Regions from separate parts of the Rugosimonospora acidiphila genome, predicted to be linked through region 3. Evidence: predicted binding sites of a transcription regulator. Region 3 holds the regulator's gene; each other region holds the start of a gene.
What was found. Region 3 encodes HrcA, which represses chaperone genes, less so after heat shock. Its sites were predicted from a motif close to GGTTNGCACNCTCNNNNNGAGNGTGCNAACC; they were not measured.

Region 1 (5,629 bases), on a different contig from region 3:
CACAGCCGCCAGGTGTCCACGGACGGTACGGCGGCCAGCGTGGCCTGCTGCCAGGGGCCCTGGTCGACCCGCACCTCCACCTTGGAGATCCCCCGGTGCTGGGCCCACGCGACCCCGGCCACGGTGACCTGCCCGCGCCGGGGCGACGAGCCGTCCCGGGGCGTGTCGATGCGCGACTCGGTCTTGATCGGCGCCTGCTGCGACCAGCCTCGCGGCACCCAGTAGGCGGAGAAGTCGGAGAAGCTGGTCAGCTCGAGTTCGGCCAGCCATTTGGTGGCCGAGACGTAGCCGTACAGGCCGGGTACCACCATCCGAACGGGGAACCCGTGCTCGATGGGCAGCGGCTTTCCGTTCATGCCGAAGGCGAGCATGGCGTCCCGGCCGTCCATCAGCACCTCGGTGGGCGAGCCGGTGGTGAACCCGTCCACCGCGCGGCCCACCACCTGGTCGGCGCCGTCCATCGGGCCGGCCTCCTCGAGCAGGTCCTTCAGCCGCACGCCGAGGAACCGGGAGGTGCTGATGAGGTTGCCGCCCACCTCGTTGGACACGCAGGACAGCGTGATGTACCGCTCGATGGTCGGCCGGGCCAGCAGCTGGTTGAAGGTGAGCGTCATCGGGTTGCGCACCCGGCCGTGGATGCGCAGCGTCCAGGTGGCCGGGTCGACCTGGGGCACCGACAGCGAGGTGTCGATGCGGTAGAAGTCGTTGTTCGGCGTGACGAAGCCGGTGCTGCCCGGCACGTTGAGGCTGGCTCCGGCAGGTACCGGCGGGGCCGGGCTGGCCGGGGTGGGCAAGGTGAGCGCGGACCGGGCGGCGGACACGTTCTGCCGGTCGGTGATGTGCCGGCCGACCAGGCCGACCACGGCCGCGCCGGCCAGCACGCCGCCGGACTCCATGAGGAACCGGCGCCGATCGCCGCCGTCGGAGGCGGCCTCGTGGCGTCGCAGCAGGAGCACCATGGCGGCGCCGCCGGCCACCGCGCCCAGCAGCGACGGGAACAGGGAGCCCGGGCCGGCGTTGGGTCGGGTGGCCGCCGCCACGATGCCGATGATCCCGAACACCCCGATGCCGCCCAGGCCGAGCCGCTGATCCCGGGTCGCCAGCGCGCCGATGAGGGCGGCGAACGCGGCCAGCAGGATGGTGGTGCCGATCAGCAGCGCGGTCTTGTCGTGCGTACCGAACGTCGAGACGGCGAAGTTCTTGACCGACTTGGGTACCGAGTCGACCACCACGTCGCCGACGACCACGAGCGGCGCGGACTGCGGTCCACTGAAGATCGCTACGAGCTCCGCCACGCCCAGGGCGACGGCCGCCGCGGCGAGCCCCGCGACTGCCCCGAACCGGCGGGGTATCCGTGCGTTGTTCACCTGTGAATCTTCCGCGCGACCGGCCCCAACCGGTAGATCGGTAAGGGTTCGATAAGAAACTTCGAAGGGACGGTACGCGGCGCGTACCGTCCCTTCGAGGCGTTCCTCCGGTTGCGTCCCGATTGTGCGGTGATCCGCGTCTCAGGACGCCGGTTCAGAAACCGGGGCCGTGCGAGTGGCCGTGACCGTGGCCGTCCCCGGCCGGGGCGGCCTCCGGCTCCTTGGGCTTGTCCACGACCAGGCTCTCGGTGGTCAGCAGCAGCCCGGCGATGGACGCGGCGTTGGCCAGCGCGTTCCGGGTCACCTTGACCGGGTCGAGGATGCCCGCCTTGGCCAGGTTGACGTACTCGCCGGAGGCGGCGTTGAGGCCTTCGCCCCAGGCGCTGGCGCGCACCTTGTCCACCACGACGTACCCGTCGTGTCCGGCGTTCTGGGCGATCCACCGCAGCGGCTCGACCAGCGCCTTGGCCACGATCGTGGCGCCGGTGCGCTCGTCACCGGTCAGCGACAGACCGTCGAGCGCCGAGGAGACCTGCACCAGCGCGGCGCCGCCACCGGGCACGATGCCCTCCTCGACGGCAGCCTTGGTCGCCGAGATGGCGTCCTCGATGCGGTGCTTCTTCTCCTTCAGCTCGACCTCGGTGGCGGCACCCACCTTGATCACCGCTACCCCGCCGGACAGCTTCGCGAGCCGCTCGTTGAGCTTCTCCGTGTCCCAGTCGGAGTCGGAGGCCTCGATCTCCTTGCGGATCTGGGAGACCCGCTCGGCGACGTCCTCGTCCTTGGCCGCGCCGTCGACGATCGTGGTGGTCTCGTTGGTGACCACGATCCGGCGGGCCTGGCCCAGCTGCTCCAGCCCGGCGGTCTCCAGCTTGTACCCGAGATCGGGCGAGATCACCTCGCCGCCGGTCAGGATCGCGATGTCCTGCAGCATCGCCTTGCGCCGGTCGCCGAAGGCCGGGGCCTTCACCGCGATCACCCGCAGCGTCTTGCGGATGGCGTTGACCACGAGGGTGGCGAGGGCCTGGCCCTCCACGTCCTCGGCGATGATCAGCAGCGGCTTGCTGGCCTGCAGGACCTTCTCCAGCAGCGGCAGCATCTCCTCCACCGCGCTGATCTTCTGGCTGGTGACCAGGATGTAGGCGTCCTCGAGCACCGCCTCGCCGGCCTCGGCGTCGGTCACGAAGTGCGGCGACACGTAGCCCTTGTCGAACTGCATGCCCTCGGTGACCTCGAGCTCGGTGGTCATGGTCGAACCGTCCTCGACGGTGATCACGCCCTGCCGGCCGACCTTCTCCATCGCCTCGGCGATCAGGTTACCGATCGTCGCGTCCTGCGCCGAGATCGTCGCGACGTGCGCGATCTCCTCGTGGCCGGACACCTCGGTGGCCTTGTCCAGCAGCGCGTCGTTGACCACCTTGACGGCGGTGTCGATGCCCCGCTTGAGACCGCTCGGGTTGGCCCCGGCGGTCACGTTGCGCAGGCCCTCCCGGACCATCGCCTGGGCGAGCACGGTCGCCGTGGTGGTCCCGTCGCCGGCGACGTCGTTGGTCTTGGTCGCCACCTCCTTGACCAGCTGGGCGCCAAGGTTCTCGTACGGGTTGGTGAGCTCGATCTCCTTGGCGATCGTCACACCGTCATTGGTAATTACGGGGGCGCCGAACTTCTTGTCCAGAACGACGTTGCGGCCCCTCGGACCAAGGGTGACCTTGACCGTGTCAGCCAGCGCGTTCACGCCGTGCTCGAGCAGGTGTCGGGCGTCGTCCGAGAAGCTCAGGATCTTCGCCATATCTATCCCTTCACAAGGAAGTGCCGTCCTGACGCCCGGTGGTCCGGGCGTCAGGACGGCACATTCGTGGACCGGCCGCCAGACCCGCCATTTCGTGGCGGGCCGGACGCGCCGGTCGCAAAAGCCGCGCCGTCAGGCCCTCAGGCCACCGCCCGGCTCGCCGGGCGCCGGGACGGCACTTGTGATCATCTCGGCTGGGACCGCCGACGAACGACGATCTTGACCGTTAACGCTCGGGTCGGCGGCCGGCGCAACGTGCACCCCGGCGACGACCCGCCCAGCTCACTTCTCGATAACAGCGAGGACGTCGCGAGCGGAGAGCACCAGGTACTCCTCGCCGGCGTACTTGACCTCGGTGCCGCCGTACTTCGAGTAGAGCACCGTGTCGCCGACCTGAACGTCGATCGGAATCCGGTTGCCCTTGTCGTCGAAGCGGCCCGGGCCCACAGCGAGGACAGTGCCCTCCTGCGGCTTCTCCTTGGCGGTGTCGGGGATTACCAAGCCCGACGCCGTGGTCGTCTCAGCCTCGTTCGCCTGGACCACGATGCGGTCCTCGAGCGGCTTGATCGCAACCTTGGTCGCGGTAGTCACGGGCATACCCTCCTGGGGTACTTGATCTTCGTCTGCCACATGCCACCCGTGGTCCAGCACTGGGCTGGGCCAGCAAGACGGCGTTTTCCAGCGGCTCCGTCGTCGCGGGTGCCGGTTCCGCCGGGCTTGCACCGGCCGGCCAACGGCCAGCCGATTGGCACCCTCAGCGTGAGAGTGCTAATCGCAGGTTATGCCGGGATCTAGCACTCCGTCAAGGAGAGTGCCAACTCTCGCGCCCGGTACCGCGCACGATCTCCCGGAGCAGGCCGGAGCACGCCGCGTGACCACCTCCGGCCGACCGTCACGGGGCTGGCGCGTCGGCCGGTAACGCGCCCGCCGGCGGTTGGCACGAACACCCGGGGCGGGCATCCCCCGCGCCCGCGGCGAACCACGTAGCGCCCCCGCGGCGACCGCGTGGCGCCTCCGCGTGGCGCCTTCGCGGCGCGCCTCCGCGTCGCGCCTCCGCGTCGCGCCTCCGCGACGACCGCGTGGCGCTGGGCCGCGAGCGGCTCTCGCGCGGCGAAGGTGCGAGCCGCTTGCTCGTGGCAAGGCCCGGTGTCCGGTCGCAGGCCGCGAAGGAACCGCCGGGTCGGCAGCCCCGTCCGGCAGCCCCGTCCGGCAGCCCGGTCCGGACTCAAACCGGGCGGCCGCGAGAGCGGCGCGGTGGGCATGCGACGCCGCGTGGCCTGGCCAACGCACAAAGTTATTCACGTTGTCGAATTGTCACTGACAACAACAAACCCAACCCCCGCTTGCCCCCGGCAGGGGCGCGGCGCCCAGTCCGCCGGCCGCGCAGAACGCCGCCCAGCTTGGTCCCGGTCCGGAAACCCAAGCCAGATCGCCTGGTCAACGCGGCAAGTCCACTCACGACGCCGAATTGTCATCCACGGCAACAAATTTGGCCCGGTTTGCCCTGGCGGGACCCGGCATCCGGTCGCAGACCGCGTCGAACGCCGCTCGGCTCGGGCGTAACCGGGCGGACGGGAGAGCGGGGCGGTGGCCGTGGCGACGCGGGAAGCCTGGTCAAAGCGGCAAGGTCACTCACGTTGCCGAATTGTTACTGCCGACAACAAACTTAACCCCGCCGTCATCTTGTGCGGGGCGCGTCGAGAGGAATACGTTGCCGGGCACAACAATCGGTTCGAGGGCCGGCCGGAGGGGGCGACACCAGCCAAGAAGCCGGAATTCGGGCCGAAGTGCATCGATACGTGCAAACGAATGACCCCTCCCCGCCGCCCCGTGCGGCGCATACCCCGAAAGGACCCATGCAATGCGCAAGGGGATCCTCGCCCTCGCCGCCGCCGGGCTGGTGGTTGCTGGCAGCTTGTCCGCCTGTGGCAAGTCCGACGACTCCGGTTCGGGCTCGGCGAAGAAGGGCCCGTACGTCGGTGTCATCCTGCCCGACACCAAGTCCTCGGCCCGTTGGGAAGCCGACGACCGGCCGCTGCTGAAGAAGGCGTTCGACGACGCCCACGTCAAGTCGAACATCCAGAACGCGCAGGGTGACCCGAACGCGTTCCAGACCATCGCCGACCAGATGATCACGAGTGGGGTCAACGTTCTGGTCATCACCGACCTGGACGCGGGCAGCGGCACCGCCGTCATCAAGAAGGCCCAGGCGGCCGGCATCCCGGTCATCGACTACGACCGACTCACCATCGGCGGCGGCGCGCAGTACTACGTCTCGTTCGACAACGTTCAGGTCGGCAAGCTGCAGGGCCAGGGCCTGCAGAAGTGCCTGGCCGACAAGCAGGCGCCGAAGGGCACCATCGTCGCCGAGCTGAACGGCTCGCCGGACGACAACAACGCGACCCTGTTCGCCCAGGGCTACAACTCGGTCCTCGACCCGCTGTACGCGGACGGCACCTACGCCAAGGGCCCG
Region 2 (5,629 bases), on a different contig from region 3:
CATCGACTTCACCGGCTCCACCGGGTACGGGGAGTGGCTGGAGGTCAACGCGCGCCAGGCGGTGGTGTTCACCGAGAAGGCCGGCGTGAACACGATCGTCGTCGACTCGACCGACGACTTCGCCGGGATGTGTGCGAATATCGCATTCTCCTTGACTCTCTACAGTGGACAGATGTGCACCACGCCCCAGAACATCCTGGTGCCCAGGGGCGGGATCGAGACCGGGGCGGGGCACCTGTCGTTCGACGAGGTGGCCACCGGGATCGCCGACGCGGTGGGCAAGCTGACCGGGGACGACGCCCGTGCGGTCGAGTTGACCGGCGCGATAGTCAACGACGCCGTGGCATCGCGCATCGAGGCGGCCCGCGAGCAGGGGACCGTACTGCTGGACTCCCGTACCGTGAGCCACCCCGCGTACCCGGACGCGGTGGTGCGAACTCCGCTCATCCTGACGCAGGACGCGTCTCGCGCGGAGGTCTTCGACGGCGAGTGGTTCGGGCCGATCTCGTTCGTGGTGGCCACAGACTCGACGGCGCACAGCATCGAGCTGTTCCGCCGTACCGTCGGCGCCAAGGGTGCGCTGACCGCCGCGGTCTACTCCACCTCGCCCGAGGTGCTGGCCGAGGTCGAGGAGGCGGCCATCGAGGTCGGCGTGCACCTGTCGGCCAATCTGAACGGCGGCGTGTTCGTCAACCAGTCCGCGGCGTTCTCCGACTTCCACGCCAGCGGCGCCAACGCGGCGGCCAACGCGGCACTGACCGATGGCGCCTACGTGGCCAGCCGGTTCCGGATCGTCCAGTCTCGCCGGCACATCTGAGCACCCGCTGAACCGCCGGGACGGCACGGTGGCGGCCCCGGCGGTTCAGCGGTTCAGGCCGGGCGGCGCATCTTCAACTCGGTGAACACCGGGATCACCGGGTGGCGCGAACGCAGCCCGGTGTCGACGAAACCGAGTCCCTGGTACGCCCGGATCGCCCGCTGGTTGCCGGTCATCACCTCCAATTCGAGCTCCGGCCGGCCCGCGGCCAGCGACCACTGGGCCACCGCGTCCACCAGGCGGCCGAGCAGGCCCCGGCCGCGCCAGGTCGGCGCCAGGTACACGGCGAACACCAGCGTGACGCCGCGGGTACCGGGCGGCGTGAAGCCGCCGGCCTGCCCGACCAGCCGGCCGTCGGCCGCCGCGACAAACAACGCCTGGGCGTTGCCGGCCACCCGCTCGCGCAGCTTGGCCGCGAACTCGGCATGCGGCCGGGCCGCCGCCTCATCGATTGTTTCGAGAAAGGCGAGTGGGGCGTCTGCGAGCATTTCAAGACGCAATGCCCTTGCCATTGCCGCATCAGCCATCGTCACTCGCCGCACTACCGCTTCGGCCATTGCACTAGCCCGCCCTTCGACGCTTACCCCGTGACACCCATTGAGTCTTGACTGTGACCATGAGGTCCGATTTGCGGGGGTGCGGCCTACGGACCGCTCGTGTACCGTGCTTTTTCGGTCGCTGTTTCGCCCCGCGTCCCGCCAGACCGGCAAGCAAACCGCGGCACCGGCTCCGCGGTGGGGTCGGGGGTCGGCAGACCCAGCACCATCGAAGTGAGGAAGTGCACCGTGGCACAGGGCACCGTCAAGTGGTTCAACAGCGAGAAGGGCTATGGCTTCATCGCGGTCGACGGGGGCAGGACGTCTTCGTCCACTTCTCCGCGATCGAGATGGACGGCTACAAGTCGCTGGAAGACGGTCAGCGCGTCGAGTTCGAGATCGCGCAGGGTCAGAAGGGCCCGCAGGCGGAGAAGGTCCGCCTGATCGCCTGAGTCTGCGAGGCCGGCTATCGCGGGCCGTATCAGACGTGACATCACGGGACATCGATCCCCACTACTGTGGGATTCGGTGTCCCGTGTGGCGTTTCCGACCGTCTTTCCACCCTTGCCGATCGTGGCAGGGGGCTGCGCCGACGCGGACATGACCCCGTGCCCCGATCATCCGCCGGCCACCCGCCTTTTCTAGGGGTGCGGGCGCACGCTCCGGCCACGCGGTGGCGCGAGGCCGGCCATCGGGTCGGCCATCACCCGGTAGCCGACAGGTGGCGCCCGGCCGGGCCGTCCGGCCGCCCCCGATCCGCTTGGCCGCCCCCGGCTTTCCGCCGCCGCGCTCGGCTTCCCGGCTCCCCGGCTCCCCGGGGTCCCCGACCGGGCCCCGTCCGCCCGGCCGCCCGATTCCGCCGGCCGCCGGCCCCGCTCCCGCCCGGGTCTGGACCCGCTCTCGCCCCGATCCGGGACGCTCCCGGGGTCCCACCTGCTCGGCCGTGGCGGCCCCGCTCCCGCCCGCGTTTTCGGACGCTTGCACTCGTAAGGGGAGAGTGCTAAACAAGTGATTGGCACTCGGGTAGGCTGAGTGCCAACGGTCGAGCCGGTGTGGTCCCAGCAGTGGGGCCGGTCGTCGCGGGCTCTGTCTGGCTCGGCCGGGGAGCGGTGTTGCCCTTGCCGGCGCATCTGACGGCGGCGGTGGCACCGTTCTGACCACGCGTAGACACACGGGCCGCCGTCTAAGAAGCGGAGGCGCCGGGATTGTCCAGGAGGACAACGCCGAATGGCCAAGATTATCGCGTTCGACGAGGAGGCGCGCCGCGGTCTTGAGCGGGGCATGAACAACCTCGCCGACGCCGTCAAGGTGACGCTGGGCCCCAAGGGCCGCAACGTCGTGCTCGAGAAGAAGTGGGGCGCCCCCACCATCACCAACGATGGTGTGAGCATCGCCAAGGAAATCGAGCTCGAGGACCCGTACGAGAAGATCGGCGCTGAGCTGGTCAAGGAAGTTGCCAAGAAGACCGACGACGTGGCCGGTGACGGCACCACGACGGCGACCGTCCTGGCTCAGGCGCTGGTCCGCGAGGGCCTGCGTAACGTCGCCGCCGGCGCGAACCCGATCGCCCTGAAGCGGGGCATCGAGGCCGCCACCGCGGCGGTCGCCGAGGAACTGGCCAAGATGGCCAAGGACGTGGAGACCAAGGAGCAGATTGCCTCGGTCGCCTCGATCTCGGCCGGTGACTCCAGCGTCGGCGAGATCATCGCCGAGGCGATGGACAAGGTCGGCAAGGAAGGCGTCATCACCGTCGAGGAGAGCAACACCTTCGGCCTGGAGCTTGAGCTCACCGAGGGTATGCGCTTCGACAAGGGATACATCTCCCAGTACTTCATGACCGACGTGGAGCGGATGGAGGCCGTCCTCGACGACCCGTACATCCTGATCGTCAACAGCAAGATCTCCGCGGTGAAGGACCTGCTCCCGAGCCTGGAGAAGGTCATGCAGTCGAGCAAGCCGCTGCTGATCATCGCCGAGGACATCGAGGGCGAGGCCCTGGCCACCCTGATCGTCAACAAGGTGCGCGGCACCTTCAAGTCGGTTGCCGTCAAGGCCCCCGGCTTCGGCGACCGCCGCAAGGCTCAGCTGCAGGACATCGCGATCCTCACCGGTGGCCAGGTCATCAGCGAGGAGATCGGTCTCAAGCTGGAGAACGCCACCCTCGACCTGCTGGGTCGCGCCCGCAAGGTGCAGATCACCAAGGACGAGACCACCATCGTCGATGGTGCCGGTGACGCCGACCAGATCCAGGGCCGGGTCAACCAGATCCGTGCCGAGATCGAGAAGAGCGACTCCGACTACGACCGCGAGAAGCTGCAGGAGCGGCTGGCCAAGCTGGCCGGTGGCGTCGCGGTCATCAAGATCGGTGCGGCCACCGAGGTCGAGCTGAAGGAGCGCAAGCACCGCGTCGAGGACGCTGTGCGGGCGGCCAAGGCCGGCGTCGAGGAGGGCATGGTCTCCGGCGGCGGTGTCGCGCTGGTTCAGGCCGGCAAGACCTCGTTCGACAAGCTGGACCTGGTGGGCGACGAGGCCACCGGTGCCCAGATCGTGCGTACCGCTCTGGAGGCTCCGCTGCGCCAGATCGCGGTCAACGCCGGCCTCGAGGGCGGCGTGGTGGTCGAGAAGGTCCGCAGCCTGCCGGCTGGCCAGGGCCTGAACGCGGCCACGGGCGAGTACGTCGACATGCTCGAGTCGGGCATCATCGACCCGGCCAAGGTCACCCGGTCGGCGCTGCAGAACGCGGCCTCGATCGCGGCCCTGTTCCTGACCACGGAGGCCGTGGTCGCGGACAAGCCGGAGAAGTCGCCGGCCCCGGCCGGTGCGCCGGGCGGCGGCGGGGACATGGACTTCTGAGTCCCAGCTCCAGCCACGACGGACGGGCGAGCCAGTCGGCTCGCCCGTCCGCCGTATCCGGGCTCTTACCGGTTTGGTGGCTTGTTGTTGTTCTTCTTCGGCGGTATGGACAGCGGGCTAGGAGCACCCGGCTGACCCTTCATCGCCTTACTGCGGTTACGTAGCCATTCGTCGGCGCTCGCCGGCGTGCCGTCGTCGTGCACCATTCGACCGGCCGCGGTCTCGTCAGGCAATTCTTCGACCAGATCCTGAGCTTCGGCTCGGAGATCTTTGTCTGATGGTGACGTGCCCATGGCTCCTCCTTCCGGACTCCCGGAAAGGCCCACATTACGGCTCAGGACGGTTACGGTCCGGCGAATCGAAATAACTGCCCGAATGGGGGTCGCTGGAGCGTCCATCCGTTTGACGCCCCCCTGGCCAGGGTTATGAGGGGTGTCCCCCGGGTACCGTGCCACCATGGTTACCGACCGGTTTCGTACCCTGTTGTCCGCCGCTCCGGTGATCGACGGCCATAACGATCTCGCGTGGGAGATGCGGGGCCGGGTGCGCTACGACCTCGACCGGCTGGACGTGGGGGTCGACCAGAGCGGGAGCGGCCTGCACACCGACCTGGTCCGGCTGCGGGCCGGCGGCGTGGGCGCGCAGTTCTGGTCGGCGTACGTGTCGGTACGCCTGACGGGTGACGCCGCCGTGGTCGCCACCCTGGAACAGATCGACTTCGTGCATCGGCTGGTCGAGCGGTACCCGGATCTGCTGGCCTTGGCCCGGGACGCCGAGGAGATCGAGGCGGCACGCGCGTCCGGCCGGATCGCCGCGCTGATCGGCATCGAGGGCGGTCACAGCATCGACGGATCCCTGGAGACCCTCCGGCTGATGTTCGACCGGGGTGCCCGGTACCTGACGCTGACCCACCGCCTGAACACCGAGTGGGCGGACAGCGCCACGGACGTCCCTGGGGTCGGCGGGCTGGCGCCGTTCGGGTACGAGGTGGTTCGGGAGTGCAACCGGCTGGGCATGCTGGTCGACCTGTCACACGTCGCGATGTCCACCATGGAGGCCGTGCTCGACGTGTCCAGCGCGCCGGCCTTCTTCTCGCACTCCTCGGCTCGGGCGTTGTGCGATCACCCGCGCAACGTCCCCGACTCGGTACTCGAACGGGTGGCGGTCAGCTCCGGCATCGTCATGGTGACCTTCGTGCCGGGCTTCCTCCGGGATGATTGCCGAGAGTGGATGGCGGAGCAGGGCGCCTTCGAGGCCACCGTGGAGGCGCCAGACGACTCTCCACAGTGGAGGGATGAGCTGGCGGCCTGGGTCCGGGACCACCCCCGCCCGCCCTGCACGGTGGCCGACGTCGCCGATCACGTCGAGCACGTACGGGAGGTGGCCGGGCTGGACTGCGTCGGGCTCGGCAGCGACTTCGACG
Region 3 (5,629 bases):
CTACACGCTGTCCGAGGCCGGGCTCGACTGGTACGAGGTGTCCAACTGGGCGGCCGGCGAGGCGGCGCGCTGCCGGCACAATCTCATCTACTGGGACGGCGGGGACTGGTGGGGGCTGGGCCCGGGTGCGCACAGCCACGTCGGCGGGGTCCGCTGGTGGAACGTGAAGCATCCGTCGGCGTACGCCGACCGGCTGGCCCGGGGCGGGTCGCCGGGGCAGGGTCGGGAACTGCTCACCAAGGACGAGCGCCAGACCGAGGAGGTCATGCTGCGGCTGCGGCTGGCCGGCGGGCTCCCCTTGTCCACATTGGACGTAGCGGGGCGGGAGGCGGCTGGGCGGGCACTCGGGGACGGTCTGCTGGACCCGGCACGCTACTCGGCCGGGGCGGCCGTGCTGACGCTGCGCGGCCGGCTGCTGGCCGACGCGGTGGTGCGTGACCTGCTGCCGTGAGCCGGCACCGGGCGGGTGATACCGGTGAGTTCCCAGCCGGGAAGACTCACCGGTCTCCGGGGACGATCGGATCTACTTCACTATGGATATCGACATCGGGTAGTGGTACAGCTGCCCTTCGTTGGCGCGCAGCCCGCCGATGATGCCCAGGATGACTCCGACGAGCCAGGCGATCGGCAGGATGATGAAGCCGATGAAGAAGCACAGCGTGATGTAGCCGACCACCGCGACGATCGTCCAGGTCAGGTGGAAGTTCAGCGCGGCCACCGCGTGCGCGCGCACGGTCGGCGACTGGTTGCCCTTGTTCACCAGCGCGATCAGCGGAGCCACCCAGCCGAGGAAGCCACTGATGAACATGCCGGCGGCGCCGCCGAAGTGGGCGATCAGGGCCCAGGTCTTGTCGTCGGCGGTGGCGTAGCCCAGCGGCGGCGGGCTCGTGGGCGGGTAGTACGTCGGCGGCGGGTAGCCGCCCGGGGGCATGCCGCCCGGCGGGTAGCCGCCCGGCGCGCCGCCGCCCTGGGGATAGCCGCCCGGCGGGTAACCGCCGGGCGCGGTGGCGTCCCACGCCGGGCCGTCCTGCGGTTGGCCGGGCGGCTGCTGGCGCGGCGGCTGGAAGCCTTGCGGGGGCGCGGAGGGATCCTGGGGCTGGCCGCCTGCGGCGCCGGGATCCCAGGTGGGGCTGGGGGGTTCGGTCATGTCCGTCACGGTAGGTGGCCCAATCAACCGCGCGCCAGACAGCCCGGATGACCAGTTGTCGACAGTTGCCGCTCAGGGGTGGACAGAGCGGACGGCGCGCGATAGGTCAACGGACGACCGGGTAGCTGACCGGGTACTTGTACAGCTCGCCGTCGTTGGCCCGCAGCCCGCCGACCACGCCGAAGATCGCGCTGAGCACCACCACGGCCCCCAGGGCGAGGTTCAGCAGCGCGTGGGCGGCCCCGGTGAACAGCCAGCCGCCCGACGCGCCCACGCAAATGCGGACCACGATCAGGATCAGCGCGACCGCGCTGGCCGGGCCGAAGAAGTTCAGCGCCGCGGCCGCGTGCGCCCGCACGGCCGGGGACTGGTTGCCGCGTCCCTGCAGCGCGATCAACGGCGCGACGAAGCCGAGCAGGCCGCCGCCGACGACCGCGCCGACCGCCCCGCCAAAGTGCGCGACCAGCGCCCAGGTCTTGTCCTGGGAGGAGGGGTAGCCGGGTGGTGGCGGGCCCGGCTGCTGCTGGCCGGGCCCGGTCGAGTACCCGGGCGGGGGGTACCCGTAGGGCTGCCCGTAACCCGGCGCTCCGCCCGGGCCGGACTGCCCGTAACCCGGCGCGCCGCCCGGGCCGGACTGGCCCGGCTGGCCCGGCTGGCCGTAACCCGGCTGAGTGGGGCCCGGCCCGGCCGGTCCCGGCTGGGGCGGCACGCCGGACCCCGGCGCGCCCGACCCCGCCGGCGCGCCCGATCCCGGCTGCCCGCCGGCCTGCGTTTCGTCCCATGGTGGGGTGGGTGGTTGGGTCATGTGCGTCACGGTAGGGGTACGGCAAGGGGGACGCCAGGAGGGGTATGCGGGAATCGGACGACGCGCCGATCCCCTGCGCCGCTCGACCGGAAGTAGACTGGCACTCACAAACGCCGAGTGCCAGCAGCCGACGACGGGCGGAGAGGGGTGGTCGATGAGTCTCGACGACCGGAAGCTTGACGTGCTGCGGGCGATTGTCCAGGACTATGTCTCGACCCAGGAGCCGGTCGGCAGCAAGGCGCTCGTCGAGCGGCACCACCTGCGGGTGTCGCCGGCCACCATCCGCAACGACATGGCGGTGCTGGAGGACGAGGGCTATATCCGCCAGCCGCACACCAGCGCCGGCCGGGTGCCCACCGACCGGGGCTACCGGCTGTTCGTGGACAAGCTCTCGCGGATCAAGCCGCTGTCCCCGGCGGAGCGCCGGGCCATCGAGCGGTTCCTGGTCGGCGCGGTCGACCTGGACGACGTGGTGCACCGCACGGTCCGGCTGCTGGCGCAGCTGACCCGTCAGGTGGCGGTCGTGCAGTTCCCGAGCCTGTCCCGCTCCTCGGTGCGCCACCTGGAACTGGTGCCCGTGTCCACCACCCGGATCATGCTCGTCATGATCGCCGATACTGGACGGGTGGAGCAGCGCCTGGTGGAGATGCCCGATCCGGTGCCCGAGGCCGACGTGCTCCGGCTGCGTACGGCGATCAACGAGAAGCTCGGCGGCGAGCGGCTGGTCGATACGCCGCCGCTGGTGCAGGACCTGGTCGAGGAGACCGACTCGGGCCTGCGGAGGGCCATGTCGACCCTGGCCAGCGTGCTCCTGGAGACGCTGGTGGAGCGGACCGAGGAGCGGATCGCGCTGGCCGGTACGGCGAACCTGACGCGTGGTGGCATCCTGGACTTTCAGGGATCGCTTCGGCCGATCCTCGAAGCCCTCGAGGAGGAGGTCGTGCTGCTCAAGCTGATCGGATCGGCCGAGCAGGACATCACCGCGACGAGGGTCCTGATCGGCGACGAGAACGAGATCGAGCATCTGCGGGCCACGTCGGTGGTCAGCACCGGCTACGGACCGGGCAGCACGGTGGTTGGCGGAATGGGCGTGTTGGGTCCAACCCGCATGGACTACCCGGGCACGATCGCCACGGTCAGCGCCGTGGCGCGATACGTCGGTGAAATCCTGGCGCAGAACTGAATGAGGGCATGACAACGGTGGCCAAGGACTACTACGGCATCCTCGGTGTGGCAAAGGACGCCACCGCCGACGAGATCAAGCGGGCGTACCGCAAGCTGGCTCGGCAGTACCACCCGGACGTGAATCCGGACCCGGAGGCCCACGAGCGGTTCAAGGAGATCAACGCCGCGTACGAGGTGCTGTCCGACGACCGGAAGCGCCAGATCGTCGACGTCGGCGGGGACCCGCTGGCGCCCGGTGGCGGCGGCGGCCCCGGTGGGCCCGGGGCGGGCGGCGCGTTCGTCGGCTTCCAGGACATCATGGACGCCTTCTTCGGCGGTGCGACCGGGTCTCGCGGCCCGCGTCCGCGCACCCGGCCTGGCTCCGACGCGATCCTGCCGCTGCCCCTCGACCTGCACGAGACGGCGTTCGGGGTCGAGGCCCCGATCACCGTCGACACGGCGGTGACCTGCCAGACCTGCCAGGGCGCGGGTACCGCGGCCGGCACCCACGTCGCCACCTGCGACGTGTGCGGCGGGCGCGGCGAGGTCCAGTCGGTGCAGCGGACCTTCCTCGGCCAGGTGGTCTCCTCCCGGCCGTGCGGCAACTGCGGCGGCTACGGCACGGTGATCCCGAACCCGTGCCCGACCTGCGCCGGCGATGGCCGGGTCCGCAGCCGCCGGACGCTGACCGTGAAGATCCCGGCCGGGGTCGAGGACCAGATGCGCATCCGGCTGGCCGGTCAGGGCGAGGTGGGCCCCGGTGGCGGCCCGCCCGGCGACCTGTACGTGGAGATCCACGAGCGGCAGCACGACGTGTTCTCCCGCAAGGGCGACGACCTGCACTGCCGGGTCACGGTCCCGATGACGGCCGCCGCCCTGGGCACCCGGCTGACCATCAAGACCCTGGACGGCGAGGAGAACCTCGACCTGCGTGCGGGCACCCAGCCGGCGTCCACCGTGCGGATCCGGGGCAAGGGCGTGCCGCACCTGCGCGGCACCGGCCGGGGCGACCTGTTCGTGCACCTCGACGTGCGTACCCCGACCAAGCTCACCCCTGACCAGGAGCGGATGCTGCGCGACTTCGCCAAGACCCGGGGCGAGGAGGTCGCCGAGCTGAGCAAGCAGGGTGGCTTCTTCTCCCGTTGGCGTGACGCGTTCAACGGTCACGCGTGAGCCGCGGACTCCGACCGGTGGGCCGGCGGTGAGCAGCCTCGCGCTGTTCCTGGTCGAGGCGCTGCCGGAGGGCGGGGAGTTCACGCTCGACGGGCCGGAGGGGCACCACGCCGCCGACGTGGCGCGGCTGCGCGTGGGCGAGGAGTTGCTGCTGGCCGACGGCCGGGGCGGTACGGCGCGGGCGGAGGTCACGGCCGCCCGGCGCGGCGCCCTCGACCTGTCCATCGCAGCGCGCCGGTACGCCGAGCCGCCCGACCCCAGGCTGGTGGTGGCGCAGGGCATCGCCAAGGGGGAGCGGGGCGAGCTGGCGGTCCAGGCGATGACCGAGGCCGGGGTGGACGAGATAGTGCCCTGGCAGGCCGCCCGCTCGGTGGCGATCTGGCGCGACGAGAAGCCGCTGGTCCGGTGGCGGGCCACCGCCCGGGAGGCGGCCAAGCAGGCCCGTCGCAGCCGGATCCCGTCGATACCGGCGCCGCTGTCCACGCCGGCCCTGGCCGCCCGGGCCACCCTCGTGCTGGACGCCGGCGCCCAGGTGCCGCTGTCGGCCGTGGAGCTTCCCGGACACGGCGACGTCGTGCTGGTGGTCGGGCCCGAGGGGGGCATCGCGCCGCAGGAACTGGAGGCGTTCGCCGCCGCCGGCGCGGTACCGGTGCGGCTGGGCGCGGAGGTGCTGCGTACCTCGACGGCCGGGGTGGCCGCCCTCGCCGTCCTGTCGGCGCGGCTCGGCCGCTGGTAGCTCCGGGCAGGGGCGGCCGGTGCGGCGGTCAGGTGCGCAGGTAGGAGGCGCCGTTGAGGTCGACGACCGTCCCGCTGGCCCACTGCGCCTCCGGCGAGGCCAGCCAGACGATCGCGGCGGCGATCTCCTCCGGCTGGGCCACCCGGTTGAACGGGCTCTGCGCCCGGATCTCCGGCCCGCGCGGCGACTTCAGGTGCACGTTGCCCATGTCCGTCTCGACGAACCCGGGCGCCACCGTGGCCACCTGGATGCCCAGCGGGCCCAGCGCCACCGCGAGCGACTGGCCCATCGCGTTGAGCCCGGCCTTGGTGGCGCCGTAGGCCGGCTGGCCCGGCTCACCCCGGAACGCGCCGCGCGAGGACACGTTGACTATCGCGCCGCCCGACTTCATGTGCTTGACCGCGCAGTATGTGACGTTGGCGGCGCCGATCAGGTTGACGTCGACGGTACGGCGCCACTGCTCCTGCCACTGCTCGTAGGTCACCTCGGTGATCCGGTGCGGCGTGTACTGGCCGGCGCTGTTCACCAGAACGTCGATCCCGCCCAGCGCCTCGGCGGCCGTGTCGACCATGGCGCGTACCGCCTCGGGGTCGGCCACGTCCGC

Region 1: a site for HrcA is predicted at 3,900-3,930, ahead of groES (co-chaperone GroES). Genes of this name have one in related genera too.
Region 2: a site for HrcA is predicted at 2,364-2,394, ahead of groL (chaperonin GroEL). Genes of this name have one in related genera too.

Annotation. Positions count from the first base shown of each region.
Region 1 covers NZ_BAABJQ010000001.1:519,848-525,476, reverse strand. The annotation lists gene ABEA87_RS02615 (sulfite oxidase) at 1-1,367, opposite strand, end outside; gene groL (chaperonin GroEL) at 1,522-3,156, opposite strand; gene groES (co-chaperone GroES) at 3,439-3,753, opposite strand; gene ABEA87_RS02600 (sugar ABC transporter substrate-binding protein) at 5,018-5,629, shown strand, end outside.
Region 2 covers NZ_BAABJQ010000031.1:60,328-65,956, reverse strand. The annotation lists gene paaN (phenylacetic acid degradation protein PaaN) at 1-817, shown strand, start outside; gene ABEA87_RS35030 (GNAT family N-acetyltransferase) at 871-1,374, opposite strand; partial or broken gene ABEA87_RS35025 (cold-shock protein) at 1,603-1,805, shown strand; gene groL (chaperonin GroEL) at 2,581-4,206, shown strand; gene ABEA87_RS35015 (hypothetical protein) at 4,272-4,499, opposite strand; gene ABEA87_RS35010 (dipeptidase) at 4,663-5,629, shown strand, end outside.
Region 3 covers NZ_BAABJQ010000006.1:361,812-367,440, reverse strand. The annotation lists gene hemW (radical SAM family heme chaperone HemW) at 1-451, shown strand, start outside; gene ABEA87_RS13810 (DUF4870 domain-containing protein) at 524-1,147, opposite strand; gene ABEA87_RS13805 (DUF4870 domain-containing protein) at 1,254-1,952, opposite strand; gene hrcA (heat-inducible transcriptional repressor HrcA) at 2,107-3,135, shown strand; gene dnaJ (molecular chaperone DnaJ) at 3,153-4,289, shown strand; gene ABEA87_RS13790 (16S rRNA (uracil(1498)-N(3))-methyltransferase) at 4,318-5,025, shown strand; gene ABEA87_RS13785 (SDR family NAD(P)-dependent oxidoreductase) at 5,054-5,629, opposite strand, start outside.